DNA from 2 places in the Streptomyces sp. NPDC006332 genome. Region 2 is predicted to be linked to the other one. Evidence: riboswitches for the same ligand, from Rfam matches in the RefSeq annotation. Region 2 holds a riboswitch; the other holds the start of a gene.
What was found. Region 2 has a riboswitch for cobalamin ahead of ABZ027_RS30470 (nicotinate-nucleotide--dimethylbenzimidazole phosphoribosyltransferase). Riboswitches for the same ligand answer to the same signal wherever they lie in the genome.
Positions count from the first base shown of each region.

Region 1: it holds a riboswitch for cobalamin, as region 2 does, so the genes downstream of both, ABZ027_RS07425 (prenyltransferase/squalene oxidase repeat-containing protein) here and ABZ027_RS30470 (nicotinate-nucleotide--dimethylbenzimidazole phosphoribosyltransferase) in region 2, are expected to answer to the same signal.

Region 1 covers NZ_JBEXRA010000005.1:218,608-226,106, reverse strand. The annotation lists gene ABZ027_RS07440 (ATP-binding cassette domain-containing protein) at 1-1,079, opposite strand, end outside; gene ABZ027_RS07435 (CbiQ family ECF transporter T component) at 1,076-2,251, opposite strand; gene ABZ027_RS07430 (SCO2322 family protein) at 2,241-2,912, opposite strand; gene ABZ027_RS07425 (prenyltransferase/squalene oxidase repeat-containing protein) at 2,909-4,141, opposite strand; cobalamin riboswitch at 4,248-4,371, opposite strand; gene ABZ027_RS07420 (phosphotransferase) at 4,431-5,090, shown strand; gene ABZ027_RS07415 (nuclear transport factor 2 family protein) at 5,087-5,521, opposite strand; gene ABZ027_RS07410 (MBL fold metallo-hydrolase) at 5,563-6,588, opposite strand; gene ABZ027_RS07405 (aldehyde dehydrogenase) at 6,799-7,499, shown strand, end outside.
Region 2 covers NZ_JBEXRA010000041.1:70,614-78,112, reverse strand. The annotation lists gene ABZ027_RS30480 (aldo/keto reductase) at 1-654, shown strand, start outside; gene ABZ027_RS30475 (amidohydrolase family protein) at 1,361-2,749, shown strand; gene ABZ027_RS30470 (nicotinate-nucleotide--dimethylbenzimidazole phosphoribosyltransferase) at 2,871-3,257, opposite strand; cobalamin riboswitch at 3,348-3,529, opposite strand; gene ABZ027_RS30465 (SpoIIE family protein phosphatase) at 3,601-6,054, opposite strand; gene ABZ027_RS30460 (FAD-dependent oxidoreductase) at 6,179-7,499, opposite strand, start outside.

The DNA of each region.
Region 1 (7,499 bases), on a different contig from region 2:
TGGCGGAGGGCCTGGACGCGGTCACGACGGACGGCGAGGGAGCGGACGTCGGCCGCGGGGGCGCCTGTGGCATCAGGAGCTGTGGCGGCTGGGGGCTTTTTACGCAGGCGCCAGCGGGAGGCGGGGGCGGGGGTGTTGGCGGTGGTGGAGTTGGCTGCGGTGTCGGCGGAGAGGGCAGCGGGTGCCGGGAGCGGTCCGGCGACGTGTCCGGGGTCGGGGTCGGCTACAGCCCCCGTGACCGGTTCGTCCCCCGCTGCCTCCCGTCCGGTCAGCCGTTCCCGCAGGGCACCCGCGCGACGCCGGGCGTCCCGGACCGTCAGGGGCAGGGGGGACCAGTCGGCGAGGCGGCCCAGCCCCACCACCGGCGGGTACACCGGCGATACGGCCATGATCTCGGCCGGGGTGCCGAGGACCGGCGCGGCTGACGGCGCCGGGAGGAGGGCGACCTGGTCGGCGTACTGGATGACGCGTTCCAGACGGTGCTCGGCCATGAGGACCGTCGTACCGAGGTCGTGCACGAGCCGCTGGAGCACCGCGAGGACCTCTTCCGCCGCCGCCGGGTCGAGCGCGGACGTCGGCTCGTCCAGGACCAGGACCCGTGGGTGCGGGGTGAGGACCGAGCCGATCGCGACCCGCTGCTGCTGGCCGCCGGAGAGCGTGGCGATGGGCCTCTCGCGCAGGTCGGCGAGGCCCAGGAGATCGAGGGTCTCCTCGACGCGGCGGCGCATCACGTCCGGGGCGAGGCCCAACGACTCCATGCCGTAGGCGAGTTCGTCCTCGACGGTGTCCGTCACGAAGTGCGAGAGCGGGTCCTGACCGACGGTCCCCACCACGTCGGCGAGTTCGCGCGGCTTGTGCGTGCGGGTGTCCCGGCCGGCGACGGTGACCCGGCCGCGGAGGGTGCCCCCGGTGAAGTGCGGGACGAGACCGCTGACCGCGCCCAGGATCGTGGACTTGCCCACGCCGGACGGGCCGACGAGCAGGACGAGTTCACCTTCCGGCACCTCGAAGTCGACGTCGCGGACGGTGGGTTCGGCGGCACCGTCGTACGTCACGGAGACGCTCTCGAAACGGATCACGACGGTTCCTTGAGTGAGGACGTGTGCGAGGGCTGAACGGACCCGGATGCGGGCCTGGGCCGGAACGCGGGGGCGGACGCGGGCGCCGGGGCGACGAAGGCCGGGAGGAGGCCGAGCAGGACGGCCGCCGCGGGCCACAGCGGGAGGGCGGGGGCGACGAGGGGGACCACGCCGGGGTGCAGCGCCTCGGGGTCGCGGGAGGCGGCGAGGGTCAGCAGGACGGCGACGGCGGCACCGGACCCGGCGACCAGCCAGGCGCGGACGTCCCACCGGTCGGGACGGTAGCGGGTGCGCAGCGAACGCCGGCCGCCGAGGTGCAGACCGGCCAGGGCGGCGGCGAGCCCGGCGAGCAGGACGGGCAGACCATAGGTGCCGCCCTCGGCGGTCAGCAGACCGTACGTTCCCGCGCAGACGCCCAGCAGACCGCCGAGGGTGAGCGCGGCGGTCGTACGGCGGACGCGGGCGGGAACGTCGGCGCTGCGGCCGTAGCCGCGGGCGTCCATCGCGGCGGCGAGGGAGACGGAGCGTTCGAGGGCCCCCTCCAGCACCGGCAGACCCACGTGCAGCAGGCCGCGGACGCCCCGGTCCGGTCGGCCGCGGAGTCGGCGGGCGGCGCGCAGCCGCTGCACGTCGGCGATGAGGTTCGGGGCGAAGGTGAGGGCGACGACCACCGCCACACCCATCTCGTACAGGGCGCCCGGCAGGGACTTGAGGAGCCGGGCCGGGTTCGCGAGCGCGTTCGCAGCGCCGACGCAGATGAGCAGCGCGGCGAGCTTCAGGCCGTCGTAGAGCGCGAACAGGAGCCCCTCGGCGGTGACCCTGCCGCCGAGGCGGATGCCCTGCGCCCAGTCGGGGAGGGGGACTTCGGGGAGGGTGGCGAGCACGTGCGTGCCGGGCACGGGGGAGCCGAGGACCACGGCGAACAGGAGACGGATGAGCAGGACCGCCAGGGCGAGTCTGGCGAAGGCGGAGTAGGAGTGCGCGGTGGGGGTGTCGGGGCGGCGGGCGGCCACCACGTACGCGGAGGCGGCGATGAGCAGCGCCAGCAGGAGGGGGTTGGTGGTGCGGGTGGCGGCGGTGCCGAGGCCCAGGGCCCACAGCCACCAGGCACCGGGATGCAGCCCGGCCCGGTGCAGGGGCCGTCGGCCGGACCACTCGAGGCTACGACCCATCCCTGCGCCGCCTCGCCTGCCACGCCGCCGCCGCGCCCAGTACGGCGACGGCGGCCACCCCGGCGAACAGTCCGACGGAAGGTCCCCCGCCCGCCGAGTCCTTGTCCTTCGCCCGCGTCGGGTTCTGCTCCTCGGACGGGGCCCCCGGCGTCCTTCCCGTCGCCACCTGCTCCCCGCAGCCGGTCCTCGGGTAGCCCGCGATCGCGCACAGCAGAGCGCCGGTGTCGTAGCGCAGGGGTTTGGCGGCCGAGGCGAGGGCCTCCGCCGTCGTGGCGTCGGGGGAGACGACGGCGCACGCCGTTCGTCGCGTCGGTGGGCTCTCGCCGGACGGGGCGTCCGTCCTGGTGCCGAAGTCGATGACCAGGGCCACCCTCTTGCTGCCGTCGCGTGCGGGCGAGTGGGCGCAGATCGTGCCGAAGTCGGCCGTGCCGCGCGGCTGTGCGGCGTCGCCGGAGTCCTCGCTCACCGCGAAACGGAAGCCCTGGACGTCTCCGTCCGAGGGGCGGGCGGTGGAGGGGCCCTGGGTCGCGTACGTCCACCGCCCGCCGTCGCGGTCCCAGAAGGACCAGTAACGGTAACCGGCGGCCTGCGCCTGCCCCATGGCCCCCACCAGGAGGAACAGGACGGTCGCGAACAGCGTGACGGCAGGGCGTCGTGTCACGGCCGCTTCCCCTTGGCGCGGCCGCTGAGCAGAAAGCCGATGCCGGCCCCGGCGGCGAGCCCCGCGCCGACCATCCACCAGACGTTCTCTCCGCCCGAGCCGTCGTCCGCGGCGGACTCACCGGACTCACCCGGCGCACCGGATGCCGCGCTCGCCGTCCGCGGGGCCGGTCCCGTCGCGTTGAGCTGCCGCACCAGGTCTGTGCCGCCGAAGTCGCGCGGATCCGTGCCGGTCGCGTGCGCGGCGAACACCAACTGGGCGTAGGCGGCGGGCCCGTTCGACTTCGCCCACGCGGACGAGTTGCGCTCCAGCCACTTCAGGGGCCCGGCGGCCCGGTCGGCCCCGCCCTGCGCGGCGAGCGCCACGACGGCGTCGGCGGTGTTGCCGAAGTCGGGCCGGTCGGTGGCGCCGGGGAGGGCGGACATCAGGTGGCCGCCCTTCCCGAGCGCCTTGCTGAGATAGGCGGCGCCGTTGGCGGCGGCCCGCTGCGGAGAGGGGGAGCCGGCGTCCGAACAGGCGGCGGCCTCGGCCTTCTTGGCGGGCTCCACCCTCAGCCCCTTGCCGAGCGCGCCCACCACACCCGCCGCCGTGGCGTCCGCGTTGGCCGCCAACTTGCGCTTCTTGTCCGGCTGGAAGGCGAAGGCCCCGGCGCCCTCGCCCTCGCACGGCAGGGCGAGCTTCACCAGGGCGTCGTACGGCGACCGGCCGCCCTTCTGGATCCGCGCGGGCTTCTCCCCCACGGCGGTCAGCGCGCCGACGACGACGGACGTCGAGTTCGTGTCGCTGGCGCCGCCGGGTGCGTAGCCCCAGCCGCCGTCCGTGTTCTGCACGGACTTCAGCCAGGCGACGGCCTTGCCGGTGGCGGCCCGGTGGCCGCCGAGCGCGGTGAGCGCCTGGACGGCGGCGGCCGTGTTGTTGGTGTCGACCATGACCTTGGCGTCGCACGGCTTGGAGACGTCGGCGCGGAAGGGAGCGAAGGCGCCGTTCGCGCACTGCTGCCCGGTCAGCCAGTCCACGGCCGAGTTGGCGGGCCGTACGCCCACGGTGTGCTGGGCGAGCAGCGCGAGGGACTGACGCCAGACGCCGTCGTACGTCGGGTCGGAGCTGCCGTAGAGCCCGGCGGGGAGCGCGGGCGACGCGGACGGGGAGGCGGCTTCGGCGGGCGCGGCGACGGCGCCGAGCACGGCGGTGGCGGCGGCCAGGACCATGGCGCGGCGGCGGACGTTCATGATCGGCGGGTGCCTCTCCCTGGGGGAGCCAAACAGCACGGGACACCCCGGCGGCTCGGCTCCGTATACCTCGACGGTGCCGCACACCGGCCGGTCGCCGGTGCACGTGAGCCGGTCACCTCCGCGCGGGGCAATCCGGCTCACCGCCTCTACGGACGGCTCACGGTTGCGGGCCAGCGCCGGATTCACACCGGCTTCCCCCCGTACGGGCGTGATCACGACCGGTCCACTCTACCGGTGCGTGGGCAACGCCCTACGGGGTGCCCGCGGGTGACGGTAGGTTCCGCCCATGCCATCGACGGGGAAACTGCTCGGCTCGGGCCGCGCCGCGGACGTCTACGAGATCGACGAGGCGTGGGTGCTCCGCCGCGACCGACGGGGCTGGGGGGACGCGGTCGCGGAGGGCGTTGTGATGGAACACGTACATGCGCACGGCTACCCCGTTCCCCGGGTGCTGCTCTCCGGCTCCAGCCGCACCGAGCTGGTGATGGAGCGGCTGTACGGCCCGACGATGCTGGAAGCCTTCGGCTCGGGCCAGGTCGACGCGGGCGAGGCGGGAGGCGTCCTCGCCCGTCTCCTGCGCCACCTGCACACCCTTCCGGCCAGGCACTCCGACGCCCGCCTCCTCCACCTCGACCTGCACCCGGACAACGTGATCCTCGCCGCCGACGGCCCCCGGGTCATCGACTGGTCGAACGCGGAGGAGGGTGAACCGGGCCTGGACTGGGGCATGTCCGCGATGATCCTCGCTCAGGTCGCCGTCGGCGCCGAACCGCTCGCCGACCCGGCCCGCGCGATGCTCACGGCCCTCCTCGCCGACCCGTCCTGCCTCACCGAGACAGGTCTGCGGGAGGCAAGGCGACGGCGGGCCGCCAACCCCACGATGAGTCGACCGGAGGTGCAACTGCTCGGCTCCGCGGAGAAGTTGGTCCGGTCGCTGATGACCTAGGCGCGGGGAGTCGGGCCTCCGAAGGGCAGGAACAGGGTGCGGGAGGCCAGGAGCCAGGTGTTGTCCGGGGTGCGGTGGAAGGTGTCCTGATAGTGGCCGATCTGGACCGGAGGGCCGGCCGGGACCATGCCGCCCTGGTGGCCGTCGACGCGGTAGGTCGTGAAGTACGAGAGGGCTGTCGCCGTGTCCGGGGAGGTGACCGTGACGAGGATGTTGGACATCATGCGGCGGGACAGCCGGTCGGCGGGGCGGGAGCCGAAGTAGTCGCGCAGGGCGTCGCGTCCCCTGATCAGCCGCTCACCCGCCGGCCACTCCCAACTGCCGTCGTCCGTGAAGAGTTCGGCCACGGAGGACGGGTCGCCGAGGTCGAGACGGTGGACGAAGTCGACGATCAGACGTTCACAGGCGCGTTCGGCGAGAAGGTGCTCCATGGTCAAGTAGTAGACGGTCCGTGCGCGGCCCGGCCACCGGTTTACACGGCCACGTACGTCACCGGCTCGCTCCCCGTCACCGCCTCCGCCCGTCCCAGCTTCACCAGTCGGCGCAGATGGGCCTCGGCCTCCGAGACGGCGATGTTCCTGGAGCCGTGCGGGATCTGCTCCCAGGGGCGGTTCCACTCCATGCGCTCGGCGAGCTGCCAGGGGGTGAGGGGCTCGGCCAGGAGGGTGAGCAGGCCGTTGAGGCGGTCCTCGTGGTGGGCGAGCAACTCCCGTACCCGGGACGTCGCGTCGGTGAAGACGTGCTGGTGGGCCGGGAGCACCTCGGCGGGGGCGAGGCGGCCGACGCGCTCCAGGGAGTCCAGGTAGTCGCCGAGGGGGTCGGTGACCGTGGCGTCGTCCGGATCCTCGTACAGGCCGATGTGCGGGGTGATCTCGGGGAGCAGGTGGTCGCCGGAGAACAGGCGGCCGTGGCCCGGGAGCCGGGCGGGGTGCTCCTCCTCCAGGTGCAGGCAGACGTGGCCCGGGGTGTGGCCCGGGGTCCAGATCGCGCGCAGTCGGCGGCCCGCGAGGTCGAGGAGTTCACCGGGGACGATCTCCCGGTCGGGCAGCGCGGGGGCCAGCCCGGGCAGGGAGCGACGGCGGCCGGTGCGCAGGGGCGCCACGTGGTCCTCGGGGGCGCCGGCGGCTTCCAGCTTCGCCGTCATGTAGGTGAACCAGCGTTCGGGGCGGGTCGAGCGGGTCCGCCGTACGATCGCGCCGTCCGCCGCGTGCATCGCGATCCAGGCGCCGGACGCCTCGCGCACCCGGCCGGACAGGCCGTGGTGGTCGGGGTGGTGGTGGGTGATCACCACGCCGTGGATCTCGCCGGGGGAGGTGCCGCAGGCGGCCAGCCCGCCCGCGAGGGCGTCCCAGGAGGCCGGGTCGTCCCAGCCGGTGTCGATCAGTACCGGACCGCGGTCGGTGTCGACGACGTACACCAGGGTGTGGCCCAGGGGGTTGTCCGGGATGGGGACCCGCAGGGACCGGACGCCGCCCCCGTGGTCGTACACCTGCGTCATGGGCTCCCCAATCGCCGCGTGATCGCCGGGTTCCGGCCACGAGGCCGAGTATAACTAGAACGCGTTTCGATGGGAGCCCCGGACGACCTTCTTGTCGGGCCGGGACGACCTTCTCGCCCCTGTCTCGCCCGTGGACTCCTCCGAGTGGAACTGGTATCAGTTCCGTATCTGATGAACCGTCAGAGAAGTCGCTCCGGGGAGGCAGTCGCCATGACCGAGCTCGTGGAACACGGACAGCTGTTCATCGGCGGGGAGTTGACCGACCCCCTGGGCACGGACGTCATCGAGGTCATCTCCCCGCACACCGAAGAGGTCATCGGACGCGTGCCGCACGCCTCGACGGCGGACGTGGACCGGGCGGTGGCCGCCGCGCGCGCCGCCTTCGACGAGGGGCCCTGGCCGCGGATGTCGCTGGACGAGCGGATCGAGGTGGTCACCCGGATCAAGGACGCCATCGCCGTGCGGCACGAGGAGATCGCCCGGGTGATCTCCTCCGAGAACGGGTCGCCGTACTCCTGGAGCGTCCTCGCCCAGGCGCTCGGCGCGATGATGGTGTGGGACTCGGCGATCACGGTCGCGCGCAACTTCACGTACGAGGAGACCCGCGACGGCGTGCTCGGCCGCATCCTCGTCCGGCGGGAACCGGTCGGGGTGGTCGCGGCCGTGGTCCCCTGGAACGTCCCGCAGTTCGTGGCTGCCGCCAAGCTCGCGCCCGCGCTGCTCACCGGCTGCACGGTGGTGCTCAAGCCGTCGCCCGAGTCGCCGCTGGACGCGTACATCCTGGCCGACATCACGCGCGAGGCCGGTCTGCCGGAGGGTGTGCTCTCGGTTCTCCCGGCGGACCGCGAGGTCAGCGAGTACCTGGTCGGGCACCCGGGCGTGGACAAGGTCTCCTTCACCGGCTCGGTGGC
Region 2 (7,499 bases):
ACCGCCGACCCCGACGGCCCGGTGCCGGTGCGCCTGGCGCAGCGGCCCGGGGAGCTGCGGGCCGAGATCGAAGCTGAACTCGCCACGCTCCAGCTCGAGCAGATCCCGGTGGTGAACCTCCGCCGTGTCGATGGGGGGCACACGGGCGTCCCCGTCCCGGAGGACCAGGTGGTCGACCTGGACGACCAGCTCGCCGAAATGATCGCGCTGCGCGAAGAGGGCAAGATCGGTGCGATCGGACTGAGCAGCGTGACGCTGGACGTTCTGCGCCGCGGCCTGCCTGCGGGCATCGTCTGTGTACAGAACCCCTACAGCCTCGTGTCGCGCGAGGACGAGGACATGGCCCAGTTCTGTGCGGACGAGGAGATCGCCTGGGTGCCCTACTTCCCCCTCGGCGGCGCATTTCCGGGGCGGCCGAAGGTGACCGACGAGCCGGCGGTGCTGGCTGCGGCAGAGAAGCTGGGATGCGCCCCGGCGCAGGTCGGCCTGGCCTGGCTGCTGCAGCACACGCCGAACGTACTGCTCATCCCGGGCACCACAGACACCGGCCATCTCGAAGCGAACCTGGCAGCGGGCGCGATCACCCTGGACGAGGAGACTCTTGCCGCCCTCGACGCGATCCCTACGCGGCCGACCGCCACCCCGGGTCGCTGACGAAGCACCAGTTCCGCCACGTCACCGCCACTCGAGCGCGGCGGCACGGTGCATCTGGCGAGCACTGAAGTGCTCACACGGACCCGACCGGATCTTGTCAGCCCGCAACATCTTCGCCATCTCGCACATCTCGCTCGACGGGCGAAAGGCTCCAGGGCTGATGGATCTGGCAGGGACCGATGGGATAGCGCTGCAGCGCCCCGAAGCGGCCGTCGATGGGGCGCGCGACGTTCGAGCCCGCCGGCCGAAGGCAGCCATGTGGTCGCGATCACTGCTCTGCCACCGCACGCAGACCGGTGGTCAGCGCTCACCCAAAGTCCCCGCGGCCGTATCCCTCAGCCGTGCCGAACCAGCTGACCTCGCCTGACAACGCGGCGTCGATCATGCGGCCCACGGTCATCTGTGCGCAGCCCAGGGCGATGGGGGCGCCCTCGACGGCGGTGCTGCAGCAGCAGCTATCCACTTTCTCGAGGGATCCCCGGACAGCTGCCCGGGCGGCAAGCGTCCCCCTTTGAGGCGCCCACACTCTTCACTCTTGCCAACCGGACAACAGTCCGGTACGGTCCCATTGACTAGCGGACGATTGTCCGCTTAGTCGTTTCCGTGACGGACAGGGGCAGCACACGGCGCACCGAGGGAGCGCCGCCACCAGCGACGTCCGGCCGCCCCTGCCTACGCCAATCTCCCGAGACAACGGAGTTCCACCATGAATCTGCCTCGCCGAACCGTCCTGACGGGGGTGGCCGCCACCGCGGCAGCGGCCACGCTCTCCTCATCACCGGCGATCGCGGCACCGGCGGGAAGTGGTCACACCGGCCCAGCACACCTGGCGAGCGGCCGGATCCTGCTGCGCAACGGGCACGTGATCGACACCGAGCCCCAGGCGGTCGCCCACGCCGGCACCGACGTCCTGATCGAGAGAGGTCGGATCACCGCCGTCGGCCGCAACCTCCGCGCAGGCAACGCCACCGTCATCGACGCCACCGACCGGATCGTGCTCCCGGGCTTCGTCGACACCCACCGCCACGTGTGGCTGTCGGCGCTGCGCACCTCGACCGTGGGCCTCGACCTCACCGCGTACCTCGGCGTCCTGGGCCAGTACGGCCCGCGGCTGCGCCCCCAGGACATGTACAACGCGACCCTGGCCGGCCTGCTGGAGAGTCTTAACTCCGGGGTCACCACCCAGCTCGATTACAACCACGGTCTGTACTCGCCTGACCACGCCGACGCGGCCCTCGATGCCATGCAAGCGGCCGGTCTGCGCGCGGTGTTCGCCTACGGCGCCCCGATCGGAGCGGCCGCCGACCTCGCCGACGTCCGCAGGGTCCGCACCGAGCGCCTGTTCGACGACAAGGCGCTCGTCACTTTGGCCTACGGTCCGCTCGGCCCGTCGTTCGCACCGATCGAGACGGTGATCGAGGAATGGCGTGTGACGGACGAACTGAGCCTGCCCCTGACCTTCCACGTCAGCGCCGGCCCGGTCACGCAGACGCCCATCTCGGCTTTGAAGGAGCGCGGCCTGCTGCGCCCGAACACGCTCTACGTGCACGGTAATTCGCTCTCCGACAGCGAGATCAAGCTGATCGGCGACTCGGGCGGCAAGGCCGCCGCCGCGCCCAGCTCCGAGGCCGGGATGCGCGTCGGTGCTCCCGTCTCCAGCCGCTACCGTCGCCTCGGTGTCACCGCCGGCCTCGGCGTCGACGCGGTGTCCTCGGTCCCCGGTGACATGTTCTCCCTCATGCGGGCGGCGCTGCTCGCCAGCCAGGTCACCGACGACTCCCCACTGACCGCCAAGGACGTCCTGCGGATGGCCACAATCGACGGCGCCTCCGCGCTGGGGCTCGACGACCGGATCGGTTCGCTGCGCCCCGGCAAGCAGGCCGATGTTGTCCTGCTCCGTCTGGAGGACCTCGACATGCTCACTGCCGAACGTGACCCGATCGCGGCCGTGGTCCAGTCGGCGAACCCTCACAACGTTGACACGGTCATCGTCGCGGGACGGGTGATGAAGTCCGCGGGGCGGCTGCTCCACGCCGACCTCCGCCGCACCGCGCGGGCCCTGCGCTCCACGGCGGCCGCGATCAGCGGCAACTGACCCTGATCCCGGTTTCCGGCCGCTCTGAAACGGGACGTCGACCATCAGCGTCAACGCGCCGCTGCTCATCCGAACCAGAGTCCGGACCGATGGCCCTGCGAGCCCGAGGCCGTGTGTTCCCTCACAGCCTCGGGCGTGCCCGGCACGTCAGACGTTCATCTCGGCAGACCCCGGCAGAGTCGAAGGTGGCCATGTCACGCAGGGCACGGACGGCCGCGTGGACGAGCGGCAGGGCCAACAGGGCGCCGGTGCCCTCGCCGAGTCTCAAGCCCAGGTCGACCAACTCGGGCATCGGCGGCGGGCAGACGCCGGCCAGACCAGTCAGTCGTATCGACACGTCCTCCAGGAATCCCAGCGAACCGGGCGGCTTGGACAGGCGGTTTTGCCGGTCACGGGCCTCGGCGAGGGCGGCGGGGTCCGCGGGGGTAACGGCGGCCAGTGTGCTTCGGAGCAGCAGACCTTCGGCCAGGGACGAGGCAGAGACCGGCTCGGAGCCGGGTGCGGGCATCACGAAGGAGCACCTTCCGATGTCGGCGGTTTACCACGCCACCGTGACGGACCGTGCCCCGGCGGAAAGTGCCTGGCTGCGGGACGGGCGGAATATCCTGGCTCCCGGATCTCGGTACGGGGCCTCACGGCCTCGTGTCCGACGCCCGCTCCCGGCCTTCCCGGCGGCCGGCTCACGCCGGTTGCCAGTGGCCATCCGTGGGAGGCGGCTCCCCGGTCACAGTGGCGGGCCCGCCCCCGAGTTGGGCCGTTACGCCCGCACCGGAGTTCCTCCGCATCCGTCCCGCGCATCGTGCCATACGCCTGCTGCCGGCATGTAGCCAGGCACCGGCCGACAGCAGGTCCTATGTCTCCTCCGCGTCCCAGACGTCGACGAGGTCGAATTGCGGCTCGGAGCCGGCACCGATCGTCTGCTCGGTCCAGATGGTCTTGCCGTCGCGGTGATACCGGCTGCCCCAGCGCCTGGCGAGTTGGGCCACCAGAAACAGGCCTCGCCCTCCCTCGTCGCCGGCCCGTGCCCGGATCAGCCGTGGCTGGGTGTTGCTGGAGTCGGTGACCTCGCACACCAGTGTTCTGTCGTCATGGAAGAGGCGCAGTCCCACCATGCCGTCCGCGTAGCGCATCGCGTTGGTGACCAGCTCGCTGACGATCAGTTCGGTGGTGAAAGTGAGGTCGTCCAGCCCCCAGTCGGCCAGTCGGCAGGCGACGGCCTTGCGCGCTTCGGCCACCCGGGACGTGTCGTCGGGGAACTGCCAGTGCGCGGCATCGGCGGTCGGCAGCATACGGGTGCGGGCCAGAAGAAGCGTCATGTCGTCGCGGGGAGGTCCCTCGGTCATCGCGGACACCACGTCGTGGGCGATGCCCTCAAGTCCCCGCGCGCTGTTGCACAGAGACGAAAGCGAGTCGAGGAGATCCTGGGTGCCCTGGTCGAGATCGTGTGCGGCCCGGTCCACGAGGCCGTCGGTATAGAGGGCGAGGGTACTACCGGGCTCGACGCGGACCGTGGTGACCTCGAAGGGCATGCCACCGACGCCGAGCGGCGGGCCCGGGCTGACCTCTATGAGTCGACCCGCGCCGTCGGGCGGGATCACCACGGGCGGCAGATGCCCTGCGCCGGCCAGTGCACAGGTGCCGGCGACCGGATCATAGAGCGCGTACAAGCAGGTGGCGCCGATCGTCTCCCGGTCCTCGGGACCGGCTTCGTCGGCGAGTTGCTGGACGAGGTCGTCCAGGTGGATGAGGAGCTCTCCGGGGTCCAGTTCGAGGTCGGCCAGCGTGCGGATGGCGGTTCGCAGCCGTCCCATCGTGGCTGCGGCGTGCAGGCCGTGGCCTACGACGTCGCCCACGACCAAGGCGACCCGCAACGACGACAGGGGGATCACGTCGAACCAGTCGCCGCTGATGTCCGCCCCGCCCCCCGCAGGCACGTAACAGCCAGCCGAGTCGGCCGCCGTGGAGCGTGTGGTGGCGTGGGGCAGCAGTCGCTGTTGCAACGTGACCGCCGCCCGGTGCTCCCGCGTGTACCGGCGAGCGTTGTCCACGCTGAGCGCCGCACGCGAGGCGATGTCGAACAGGAGGTCAGCGTCCTCCTGCCGGAACCCCTCGGCGCGTTCGGTCCGCCATGCCGAGACGAAGCCGAGCAGCAGGCCGCGCGCGAACAGCGGCGAGATGACCAGTGAATGCCCTTTCTCGGGCAGCAGGGCGCGGATCACGTCCGGGTCTCCGAGTTGGTGCTCCAACTCCTGGCGTGAAGTCTTGAGGACGGTGTCGCCGTGCAACGCCGCCTGCCGTGCCTGCGGTACGTCCGGAAGTGGCGGGATGACGCCGCCCACCTGGATGAGGTCGGCCGGCCAGGGACCGGTGGCGGAAGCCGCTGCGACACGCCGCATCCGCCACCGACCGCTCGGCAGGACACCCTTGGCGGGCTCATCGCCTTCGAGTACGACCTCGACGATGTCCACCGAAACCAGGTCCGCCAGGGTCGGCACCAGCACGTCCGCGATGTCCTGGGCAGTACGAGCCACGTTCAAAGAACCGCCTATACGGACCGACGCCTCATGACTCATGGCCGCCCGCTGCATGGCTCGCCGTTGTTCCGTGTCGTCGGCGACGAACGCTGCGACGCCGACCGGACGGCCATCGGCGTCGTCCAGCCGAACGGCGGATGCCGACAGATACCGCTCCTGACCGGAGACACCTGCCGCGCGCATCCGCAACTGTTCACCGACCAGTGGAATACCGGTCTCCAGCACGTGCCGCAGGTGGGTCTCCATCGCCTCTGCGTCCTCCGCGCGCGCAATGTCGTGCAGGCGGCAACCGGCGCGCAGGGGCGGCAACCCGGCCGACCCCACCGGGTTATTGGCGCGTACGACTTCCAGTCGGGCATCGAAGAGGACGATGCCCAGTCGGTCCTGGCCGAGCAGGGAGGTCAGAAGGCTCGATCCGTGCTCCGCAACGGTCCTCTTCGGAGCGGGGGGCGACAGGAGCACAGCCTCCGAAAAACCCTCCTTGCTGTCGACGCATGCAGTGCGCACCACGAGTTCGACGGGCGGTCCGGTTCTGCGCCGGAACATCCGCCGCCCGCCACCGCCGGCGGAACCCGTCGATGCATCCACGCGCCACTGCGATGGATCGACCAGTAGTTGCGCCACTGGCCGACCCTGGACCTCTCGCGCCTCATGCCCCAACAGGTGAGCGGCCGCGTCCGACCACCACGTGACGGCCCCAGCGTCATCGAGCAGAAGGACGGCGACCTTGTCGTCCGCGGCGCCTTCGGCACTTTCGCCCAGGTTCGCCATGAACACCTCCCCCTGCACATCAGGGGTTCCACATCGCCTATGCCTATAGTGCCACTGCCACTCTCCGTCGCCCAGTCATTGATGCGAGTACACCCCTGGCCCGCCGCTGTCGCACTAGCCTGATTCACGGACTCGAACGTTTCGCCGGTGCGCCGTACAGCGAACGCAAGCGTGCGTCAAGGTTTCCTGCCGCACGTTCACCATTCTCAACAGAATTGGCCGTTCCGGAGAGCGCGAGATACTCGCCGGCTAGCTGGATGACATCATCCGGGGACAGGGTTCGGCGGATACGTGCCACCGTGTCGTAAAATCCGCGATATCGTGCATTCGTGGCGAAACCCCACCGTACGATTTGAGCGAACTCCAGCTCGGCGGAGAGTCCGGGTACGACTGTCTCGATTTCCCGAATCATTTCGGGAAGCAATTCGGCGTCGGGAAGGTCAAGTACTTCTCTGCTGTATTCACTGACCCAGTGACCGGAAATCACAGCCTTGCCAGGCGGAACGGAATCAGGCATCGACTCGGAGTCGACCACGGTGATGGCCAAGCCTATCCCGGCGGCGCGGGGCACCGGAATGAGGGTCGGTACATTCGGCGGCAGGCGACGCAGGGCGAAGATTCCCTTGAGAGCACTCTTGTAGCGGACCGACTGGATCAGTTCACGCTGCCGGTCGGACAGGTCGCGGTAAGTCTGCAGCAGGTCCGGCCCGTTCAGAGCGAGAACGCCGCCGCGCGTGAAGAGCGCGTGCTCGCCTTCGCCGTCCTCCCACACGGTGCGTACACCACCGTCGACATGCCGGACTTCCCGTACGGTGGCTCCGGTGCGCACGTCGACGAAGGATGCCAGCCGTTTGGGCAGGAAATCGATTCCGCTCGGATATTGCATCGGTCCGCCGCCGAGCTTGCTCAGCGAGAGGAAAAGGTCGACGACCGACATGTCGGCTGTTTCCCCCAGGTAGAGGCCACGAAGGAAGGGATCCAGAACGTAGTCCAAAATCTCTTGATTGAGCCTGCGAAGGGCGTACGAGGCCACGGATTCGTTATCGAGTCGTGCCGCTACTTGATAGGACTTGTCACCCGCCAATCGGCGGCGCCAGCGGACCAGGTCCATCGCGAGGCGAGGCATCAACAATTTACTGCGGAGCGAGAGCAGATCCGTCCCCACCAGGTCGAGAATTCCACCGACACCGTTCCTGCGGACGAGGAAGCGCATGCGGCCGTCGCGCGGCATGCCCACGGACACGGCCAGTGGCTTGAACGGTTTCCCGAGACCGGCGTCTTCACTCAGCTGGATGATGTTGGTAAAGGACGCCGGCAGAATCGTCGCCCCACGGTTGAGCACGTATCCGTCGCGCTCGATGCTGGACATCCTTCCGCCGACCGACGTCGAAGCTTCGAGAACGGTCACACTCCAACCCTGCTGATGCAGACGAAAAGCCGCTGCA